DNA from 3 places in the Micromonospora sp. NPDC050417 genome. Region 3 is predicted to be linked to each of the others. Evidence: riboswitches for the same ligand, from Rfam matches in the RefSeq annotation. Region 3 holds a riboswitch; each other region holds the start of a gene.
What was found. A riboswitch is a leader RNA that binds a small molecule or an ion and turns the genes downstream of it on or off. The one in region 3 is predicted to bind cyclic di-AMP.
Positions count from the first base shown of each region.

Region 1: it holds a riboswitch for cyclic di-AMP, as region 3 does, so the genes downstream of both, ACIBF5_RS25600 (hypothetical protein) here and ACIBF5_RS26985 (coiled-coil domain-containing protein) in region 3, are expected to answer to the same signal.
Region 2: it holds a riboswitch for cyclic di-AMP, as region 3 does, so the genes downstream of both, ACIBF5_RS03970 (NlpC/P60 family protein) here and ACIBF5_RS26985 (coiled-coil domain-containing protein) in region 3, are expected to answer to the same signal.

Region 1 covers NZ_JBITIH010000022.1:49,412-52,677, reverse strand. The annotation lists gene ACIBF5_RS25605 (hypothetical protein) at 1-661, shown strand, start outside; gene ACIBF5_RS25600 (hypothetical protein) at 735-1,805, opposite strand; cyclic di-AMP (ydaO/yuaA leader) riboswitch at 1,813-1,943, opposite strand; gene ACIBF5_RS25595 (cation diffusion facilitator family transporter) at 2,164-3,084, opposite strand; gene ACIBF5_RS25590 (ABC transporter permease) at 3,178-3,266, opposite strand, start outside.
Region 2 covers NZ_JBITIH010000002.1:303,857-307,122, reverse strand. The annotation lists partial or broken gene ACIBF5_RS03980 (pyridoxamine 5'-phosphate oxidase family protein) at 1-121, opposite strand, end outside; gene dcd (dCTP deaminase) at 277-855, shown strand; gene ACIBF5_RS03970 (NlpC/P60 family protein) at 960-1,943, opposite strand; cyclic di-AMP (ydaO/yuaA leader) riboswitch at 2,013-2,148, opposite strand; gene ACIBF5_RS03965 (NlpC/P60 family protein) at 2,362-3,266, opposite strand, start outside.
Region 3 covers NZ_JBITIH010000024.1:82,110-85,375, reverse strand. The annotation lists gene ACIBF5_RS26995 (dienelactone hydrolase family protein) at 14-673, opposite strand; gene ACIBF5_RS26990 (hypothetical protein) at 967-1,158, shown strand; cyclic di-AMP (ydaO/yuaA leader) riboswitch at 1,358-1,488, shown strand; gene ACIBF5_RS26985 (coiled-coil domain-containing protein) at 1,492-2,526, shown strand; gene ACIBF5_RS26980 (glycoside hydrolase family 65 protein) at 2,571-3,266, opposite strand, start outside.

The DNA.
Region 1 (3,266 bases), on a different contig from region 3:
CTCGGCTCCATCGGATCGGACCGCGGTTCCGGTCAATCGCCCCTGGTCGTCGATCCCCGCCTCGGTCCGCGACCGGTCCGCGACCTCGACCGGCGGCGGACCGTCCACCGCACCGGCGGCCGGTTGGCGTGGAGGCCACCGCCGGCCCGCCGGGCGCAACGTGCTCGCCGGGGCGGTCCTCGCGATGAGCGTCGGCTGGGTGGCCGTCGTGCTCGCCGCACCCCACCTCACGCTCAGCCCAGGATGGCGGATGGTGGCTCTCTTCTGCCATCTGACCTGTCTGGTCGTGGGCTTCGGGGCGGTGCTCACGGTGGACTGGTTCAGCCTGCGCTGGCTGCTACGTCAAGAACGGATCGGGACGGTACTGACCACGGCACGGGGCACGCACCTGCTCATCTGGCTGGGCCTGGTGGGGCTGGTGGTCAGCGGCGCGGCCCTGCGTCCGGACACCTCGTCGGCGCTGGTGCAGATCAAGCTGGTCGCCGTGCTCGTGGTCGGGATCAACGGCCTGTTCCTCGGTCGGGTCAGTGACCGACTCACGGCCGTCGGCGACGGCCCGGTGCCCTGGTCCCGCCTGCTCCCCGCCGCCGGCGCGGCCACCGTCTCCCAACTCGGCTGGTGGACCGCCACCCTGATCGGCTTCTGGAACGCCCAACACTGACGCCCTCCCCTCCCCGCCGATCCGGATGCAATGCCCACAGACGTTGGTGACCGGGGCGGGGAGGGGGAGGGCGTCAGTTCACGGAGAGGTGGACGTGGTTGGTGTGGTCGCTGGAGGGGTCACCGCCGCCGTTGTACGCCTTCCAGCCACTGCCCGGTAGCCAGATCTGTCTGAACCAGATCACGTACAGCACGCCGAGGCGGCTGGCGTTCTCGACGAAGTACGCCGCCAGGTTGTTGCCGTACGTCTTGTCGCCGCCGGTGGCGATCCCGCCGAAGCCGCCCTTCTCCGCCGCGAAGTCACAGGCCCGCCCCTTGGGGTGCTCGCCCGACCCGCCGCTGCGGAAGCAGGAGACAAAGCGGGTGAAGCCGGCCGCCTTGGCCTGGTTCATCGCGTTGAGGGTGCGCGGGGTGATGCAGCCCGTGGTGGTCGGGTCGTTCGCGCTGCACGACTCCTTCGGCCAGGAACCGTCGGCGTTGCGTGGCGCCGGCTTCGCCGTGGCGGAGGTGGTGCTGGCGGTGACGCCGGCGCTGGCGCCGCCACTGCCTGCCTGGGCGAGCGCCCGTTCGGCCTGTTGCTTGCGCTTGGCCATGATGTCGAGCTGCTTGCGTTGTTCCCGGATCTCGTTCTCGATCGCCGCCTTGGCCCGCTGTTCCTGGTCGCGGACCTCGATCAGGTTTCGGAGCTGGCGGTCCTCGTTGGCGGCCACCGTGCCGAGCGACGACGCCCGGTCCAGGAAGCCGTCCGGCGAGTCGCTGTTGAGCAGGGCCGTCAGCGGCCCCAGTCGGCCGGTGCGGTACGCCATGCCGGCGAGTTCGGCGACGGTCTGGGTCCGGGTGACCAGCTCGGCCTCCAGGGTGACCAGGTGGGCGGCGAGCTGTTGTTGCCGTTTGGTGGAGTTGTCCAGCGTTGCCTGGGCGTCGAGATAGCCCTTGGCCGCGATGTCGAGTTGTTCGCGGAGGCTGGCGCTGCCGCCCTCGTCGTCGGTGTCGCCCGGGGCGGCGGCGAGCGTGCCCGGGGCGGCGGCGAGTGCGCTGGTGGGGGTGAGGGGGGTGGCCAGCACGGTGAGGATGATCGCGATCGCGGTCAGGGTCGCGAACCGTGCGGCACGTGGTCGTGGTCGTACGGGCGCCAGGAATGGCATTCGGTACACGTCCTTCCGTCAGCCGCCGACCGGGTTAGCTGACGGGTTCGGGACGGAAGATCCCTACCGCTGACGCGGATGCACCCCAATGACGCGATGGTTCCCCGGCTCGCACGTGCGATTAGGCGACGGTCACCGCAGGCGCCGGAGGGCGCCGCCCGGCGGAGACCGGAGCCGAGCCTACCGGCATGTCCAGCACGGACAGTGTTGGCGCGGCCGACGGACGCCGCAACTCGAAGTGATATGTCGGATATAACTAGAAACTTTTACCCGGTCGGGGGACAAAATTTAAGGGCCAGGTAAGCGAAGAGTGGTCATGTTTCGGCGTCTCGTAAGGACCGTGCCCGGTCAGTGGCCCCTACCAATCGGCCGGGCCGCAGTTCTCGGTCGCGCTGCCGGGCTCGACCTGGAGGGTGGCGTGGGCGATGTCGAAGTCGTCGTGCAGCGCCCCGCGCGCGGCGGCCAGCACCGCGCCGACCTCGGCGCCGGGGGAGAGCGTGAGATGGGCCGAGGCGACCTCCATGCCCGAGGTGAGCGTCCAGACATGCAGGTCGTGCACGTTGGCGACCCCGGGTACGGCACAGAGCCGGGCAGCCACCGTCGGCACGTCCAGGTGCTCCGGTGCGGCCTGCACCAGAATCCGGACCGCGGCCCGCGCCAGCCGCCCGGTGCGGGGCAGGATGAACAGGCCGATCGCCACCGCGACCACCGGATCGGCCCACCACCAGCCGGTGTTCGCGATCACCAGGGCGGCGACGATCACCCCGGCCGAGCCGAGCAGGTCCCCGAGCGCCTCCAGGTAGGCGCCGCGCAGGTTGATGCTCTCCCGCGCACCGGCCCGCAACAGCCCGAAGGCGACCAGGTTGGCCAGCAGCCCGAGGACCGCCACCACCAGCATCGGCCCGGCCAGCACGGTCGGCGGACGCGCGGCACCGAACCGCAGCGCCGCCTCGACCAGCACGTAGATCGCGACGCCGAAGAGCAGCACCGCGTTGGCCAGCGCGGCCAGCACCTCCAGCCGGTAGAGGCCGAAGGTCCGCTGCGGGTCGTCGGTGGCACGCCGGGTCGCGGTGATCGCGGCGAGCGCCATCCCGATCCCGAGTACGTCGGTGAACATGTGACCGGCGTCGGAGAGCAGCGCGAGCGAGCCGGTGGCGAGCGCCGTGACCGCCTCGACCACGGTGAAGACGACGAGCAGTCCGAGGGCGGACCAGAGCCGTCCCCGGTGCCGCTCGCCCGCGCGCATCGCCTGCGCGCCGTGGTCATGACCCGCGCCCACGCCCACACCCTCCGCCGCCGGTGCCCGCGCGACCCAACATATGCCGACATCGCAATGTGTGTGATTGGTTCGGGTCGGGGGATGGGCGGCGGTTCACCCCTCCACGCTCATCGCCGCCACGATCGGCGTCCGGGTCGCCCGCCGGGCGGGAAGCAGCCCGGCCAGGAGCGCCGCGCCGCCGG
Region 2 (3,266 bases), on a different contig from region 3:
GACCGCCATCGGCGCGGACGGTGGCGAGGTAGCCGAGACCCGGCCCGTACTGCTGCAGGAGGTTGCGGATCGCGTCGGCGAGACGCGGGGCGTCGGCGGCGAATTCGGACCAGGATGCCATGGGGAGATCCTATCGAACACGTGTTCGAGACGGGTAGTGCGACACGCGCTCGACGCGCCGAATCGTCGCCCACCTGCCGCTCCGCAGCGACGCGACGAGTCACTCCGGGTCCGGGCGCGGCCGAGTTGATCTCGCCCGGTCGCTAAGGTGGCTGGATGCTGCTCTCCGACCGTGACCTGGTCACCGAGATCAAGGCGGGCACTCTGGGGCTGGAGCCCTTCGAGCCGGCACTGGTGCAACCGTCGAGCATCGACGTACGGCTGGACCGGCTCTTCCGGGTGTTCAACAACCATCTCTACACCCACATCGACCCGGCCAGCCAACAGGATGACCTGACCTCGGTCGTGGACGTGCCCGACGGCGAGCCGTTCGTGCTGCACCCGGGCGAGTTCGTACTCGCATCCACGCTCGAAGTGATCTCGCTTGGCGACCAGCTCGCCGGCCGCCTGGAGGGCAAGTCGAGCCTGGGGCGGCTGGGTCTGCTCACCCACTCGACCGCCGGCTTCATCGACCCCGGCTTCTCCGGCCACGTCACGCTGGAACTCTCCAACGTGGCCAACCTGCCGATCACGCTCTGGCCCGGCATGAAGATCGGCCAGCTCTGCATCTTCCGGCTCTCGTCGCCAGCCGAGCACCCCTACGGTTCCGCCGTGTACGGGTCCCGCTACCAGGGCCAACGCGGCCCTACCCCCAGCCGCTCCTGGCAGCGCTGGCAGACCTGGCCCACCCGCTGACCCTCCCTCCGCGATCTGGGGCAGGTCCGCGCTGACGGAGAGATCCGTCAACACGGGCCTGCCCTACTAGATCGTCGAGCAGGGAACCCCCGGGGAGGGGGAGGTCAGGCGGTGGGGCGGCCGAGGCTGTGGACGGTGGCGGTGTCGAGGCGCTTCATCTTCACCGGCTCACCGGCCTGTGAGGCGTGCACCACCCAGCCGTCGCCGACGTACATCCCGACGTGGTGCAGGTCGGCGTAGTAGAAGACCAGATCGCCGGGGCGCAGTTCGGCTTGCTTGACGTACGCGGTGGCCCGACGCTGGGCGGCGGCGTTGTGCGGCAGGGTCACCCCTGCCTTGGCCCAGGCGGCGAGCATCAGCCCGGAGCAGTCGTAGGTGTTCGGGCCGGCGGCACCCCAGACGTACATCTTGCCGATCTGGGCGCAGGCGAACGTGACCGCGATGCCGGACGGACCGCCGGGATAACTCGACGGGCAGGGGGCTGGGCGGAGCGTTCCGCCGCCACCGTTGCCGTAGACCTTCAGGCGCAGCTTCTGCAACCGGTCGATCTCGGCGTCGATCTGCTTCTTCTTCGCGGCCAGGTCCGCCTCGGTCCGGGTGAGCTGCGCGACCAGGGTGTCCAGTGGCGCCTTCTGGGCGGCGAGTTGCTCCTTGAGGTCGACCACCGCCTGGACATCGTGCTGCTGCCGGCGGGCGAACTGGTCGAGGATGGTGAGCTGGTCGGCGAGCATGGTCGGTGAGTCCGTGGTCAGGATGGCGTTGATCGCGGAGGCGTTGTCCCCCTTGTACGCCCGAACGGCCATGTTGCTGACCTTGCCCATAGCCTGGTCGATCTGGAGTTGTAACGGCAGCATCCGCTTGGCCAGCGTGTCCGCCTGCTTTTTCTTGACGGCCAGATCCTGACGGGTTGCGTTGGCCTTCTCGATGGTCGGTTCGAGTTGGTTCCACGCCGCGTCGATCTGCTTTTCGATGTCGGTGACCGACGGTTCGGCGTGGGCCGCGGTGGCGCCGAGCAGAACGGCGACGACACCGGCGATCGCGGCGAGTACGGCGGTACGGATGGGCCAACGGGTACGCGACCGGGTCATGTCCGGGTCGACCGGAGTCGACCGGAGGGACCTCGGCCGCGGGGCATGGCTAGCCACCGGGGTGGGCGCTCCTTCTTCCGGAACCGCCTACCGGGTTAGCTGACGGGTTCGGGCGGGAAGAGTGCGCCCTACCGCGAATATTCGCGGATTCACCCCGAGGTGTTGGTTCCCCGGTTCGTCGAAAACGATTCGGCGGGCCGAGCCGGTGCCACCCGGGTTGGGTGATCAGGTGCCGTCTCGGCGATCTCCCACAGTAGGAACGCGGTTATGCGAGTGCAACCCGTGGCTGGAGTGAAACCGTTCCGTATATCGGACAATTACTCAGGGTGTGTCACCGTCGACAAGGGACAGGCCCCTTGCTAACGGCGTCACCGTCAACAAGGGGCCTGTCCCCACAAACTCGGGCAATTGCTGTTACTCAGCCGGGTCGACGGAACCCCGCGACCGGCATAACGTCAATCTTCGTCATCTTTACCGGCTGACCGGATTGCGGTGCGTGCACCATTAATCCGTTACCGACGTACATGCCGACGTGGTGCAGATCACCGTAGAAGAAGACGAGGTCGCCGGCGCGGGCGTTTGCCCGACTGATCACCTGGCCCTCGTTCCACTGGGCACCCGTGTAGTGGGTGAGCTTCACTCCAGCCTTGCTCCAGGCGTACTGGGTGAGTCCGGAACAGTCGAAGTTGTTCGGCCCGGTCGCGCCCCAGACGTACATCTTGCCGATCTGGGCGCAGGCGGTCCTGACCGCAGTGCCGGCGGGGCCACCCGGGTACGTCGCCGGGCACGGCCCGATCCGCAACGCACCACCGGAACTGCTCGACCCGTACGCGGTCAGCCGCAGCCTCTCCAGCCGGTTGATCTCGGTGTCGATCGACTTCTGCTTCGCGGCGAGCTCGGTGTCCTGCTTCTTCTGTTGCGCGACCAGCTCGTCCAGCTTGCGCTTCTCGACGTCGTACTTCTCCTTGGCGGCGGTGACGTCAGCGATCTGCTCCTGCTGCTCCCGGGCCAGGTGGTCCAGGATCGTGAGCTGATCGGCGAGTTCCGTCGGCGTACCGCTGGTGAGCAGCGCGTTCAGGTCCGACGACGGGCCGCTCTTGTAGTAGCGCGAGGCGAGGTCGCCCACCCGGTCGAGCGCCAGGTCGGCGTGGAGGGCCAACGGCTGGATCTTCTTCTGCAGGTCGGCCGACTTCTTCTGATTCGCCAGAAGTTGGCTGTGCACCTTGTTGTACTGCTCGATGGTCGGTTCGAGCTGAACCCACTGAGCGTCGATCTGCTTCTCGATCTCCTCAACCGAGGGGGCAGCCTGCGCCTGCGTCGTCG
Region 3 (3,266 bases):
TCAGTGGGACCGGCTACGGCGCCGCGCCGAAGCTCGGTAGCCGCTCGGCGAACCACGTGGCGGCGTGGTCGGCAACCTGCTCCAGCGCACCGGGCTCGGGGAACAGATGGGTCGCGTCGGGGATGATCCGTAGTTCCACCGGCCCGCCGAGCGCGTCGCGGGCCTGCTGGTTGAACTGGATCACCTCCTCGTCCCGACCGCCGACCAGCAGCAGCGTCGCCGCCCGTACGCGGGAAAGGGCCGGACCGGCCAGGTCGGCGCGACCGCCACGGGAGACCACGGCCGGTACGTGTTCCGGCCGTTCCGCCGCGGCCACCAGTGCGGCCGCCGCACCTGTGCTCGCCCCGAAGAGCCCAACCGGCAGGGCGGCCGTGTCCGGGTCCCGCCGTAACCAGTCGATCGCACCCACCAGCCGGCCGGCGAGCAGTCCGATGTCGAACCGGAGTTCGGCGGTCTGCTCGTCGACCCGTTCCTCCTCCGGGGTGAGCAGATCCATCAGTACGGTCGCCAGCGAGTGCTGGTGGAGCACCCGGGCGACCGCGGTGTTACGTGGACTCCGCCGCGAGCTGCCGCTGCCGTGCGCGAACAGGACCACGCCGACGGCTCCGTCGGTGGGCATCACCAGGTCGGCGGTGAGCTCCACATCCCCGGCCGGGATCGCGGTCTCGGTCACGGTCGTCTCGACCTGTCCGGTCGTGGTCGTCTCGACCCGTCCGGTCGTGGTCGTCCCTACCTGCTCTCCGGTATCCCGGTTCTCTGTCTCCACCCGCTGTCCGGTACCCGGGTTCTGGACGAACAACCCAGGTACCGGACAGCGGGTGGAGACGAGCAGTGAGGTGGCGGGGCCGTTTGCCGTCTGCCCGCTCGGGAAGGCGACAGGTGCGGCCCGCTCGGGAAGGCGCCGAGTGCGGCAGGAGACCACGGAGGCCGCGACAGCGGCCCGCGTCGAGTGATCGCGAGGATGCCATGACCCGCCAGAAATCCGCCAAGTCCGAGTCCACCCCGACCAGCGCCCGCCCGCCGCAGGACAAGCGCGACAAACGTAACGCGGGGCGGGACTGGGCGGACGACGCCGCCCAGGCACGGGCCTCGGACGACCCGCGCCGGGTGGCTCCGCACGACCAGAACGGCGTCCCCTCGACCGGGGACCGCTTCTGACCGTCGTACGGACCCAGGGGACGGGACCACCCGGCCCAGACGGACGCCTCGGCGGGTCCCCTTCGAGGGGCCCGCCGAGGCGTCCACGCGTACCAGAAGATTTCGTTCGTGGCGACGTAGATTCAGCCCCTATAAGTCCGACTGATCCGGTAATGTCTCCCTCGGTTCCGACCCGGTGGTTACCCCCTCGAGCTGTCGGCGACGACCGCCGCCCAATCGCCATCGCGCGAGCCGGGGAACCAGGTAGGTGGGGTGAATCCGCACTCGCGGTAGGGCTAGTTCCGTCCCGAACCCGTCAGCTAACCCGGTCGGCGGCCGACGGGAGGAACGTGCATGACGACACCTATGCGTCAGCGGTTCTCGCTGGCCCTGACCCTGCTCGCCGCGGTGAGCACGCTCGCTGGCGCGGCAGTCGTGGCCGGACCCGCCGCAGCCGCGCCCGCCGGCCCGGTCACCCCGGGCGAGGAGGGCGGCAATCCCCTCTTACGCGACGTCCTCGAATCGACCGGGCGAGGTTACGCGGCGGCCAGGAACGCGGTGGAGAACTCGCGCAAGCGTCAGGCCGTGCTCGCCGACGAACTGCGCCAGATCGAGGAACAGCTCTCCACGATCGGCCCCGAGGTCGGTGAGGTGGCGGTCAACGCCTACCGGCTCGGGCGGATCGGACCGATCAGCGCACTGCTCGGCAGCGCCGGCCCGGAGGAGTTCATGAAACGGGCCGAGGGCCTCGACCTGATCGCGCAACGCGACAACAGCAAGCTGCGCCAGCTTCGGGAAGCGCGCAACCAGGCCAGCCGGGCCAAGAGCGCGGCCGACGCGGCACTCGTCGAGGAGCAACGACATCTCGCCACAATGGCCAAACAGAAGGAGGCGGCGGAACGTGCCCTCGCGCTGGTCGGCGGCACCGCCACCGAGGGATTCGTCAACGCCTCCTCACCGGAGGCGGACCCGGCCCCGCGCGGCCGGGACGGATCCTGGCCAGCCCAGTCCTGCACCCGCTCCGACCCGACGACCAAGGGCTGCCTCACCCCGCGCACCCTGCACGCACTCCAGGAAACCCGGCGCCTCGGTTTCACCAGGCACGTCTCCTGCTACCGGACCGGCGGACCCTTCGAACACCCGAAGGGTCGGGCCTGTGACTTCTCGGCGCAGCCGAACGGCTTCGGCGGCGATGCCACCGGCGGCGACAAGACGTACGGCAACAACCTCGCCGCGTTCCTGGTCCGTAACGCCGACAAACTCGGCATCCTCTACGTGATCTGGTACCGGCAGATCTGGTTCCCGGCGACCGGGTGGAAGAAATACTCCTCGGCGCACGGCGACCCGTCCAGCGACCACACCAACCACGTACACCTCTCGCTGCTCTGACAACCCGGGCGCCCCAGATGGCACGACGGCACGACGGCGGCGTGTTACCCCTGGGACTTGTCCGGCGCGGTCCGCTGCTCGGTCGGCGGGTTCGAACCGGCGCTGTCGATGACCGAGGCCCGGCGGGCCGGGGCGCGGCCGGGCGGCTGCTGTGGTGCAGGACCCGTCGGAGATGGCGGCGGGTTCGGCCGGGTGACCGGCTCCTCGCAGGTGACCCGGACCCGCTCGCCGTGGTGGAGCAGGTCCATCGTGCCGCTCCGGTCGCCGTTACGCAGGGCGTACGTCGTCTCCTGTTCCCGTACGTCCACCCGCAACCGGTGCCCGTGCCAGACCAGTGAGAACTCCAACCGGTCGATCCGGTTCGGCAACCGGGGTGCGAAGGAGAGGATCTCCGTGTGGTCGCGCATGCCTCCGAACCCGGCGACCAGTGCGATCCACGCCCCGGCCAGAGACGCGACGTGGACCCCGTCACGGGTGTTCTGGTTCAGGTCGTGCAGGTCCATCAGGGCGGCCTCGCCCAGGTAGTCGTGGGCGAGTTCGAGATGTCCCACCTCGGCGGCGAGGACCGCTTGGGTGCAGGCGGACAATGACGAGTCGCGGACCGTACGACGCTCGTAGTAGGCGAAGTTGCGGGCCTTCTCCTCCGCGGTGAACGCGTCCCCGCGCCAGTGCATCGCCAACACCAGGTCCGACTGCTTCACCACCTGCTTGCGGTAGAGGTCGAAGTACGGATAGTTCAG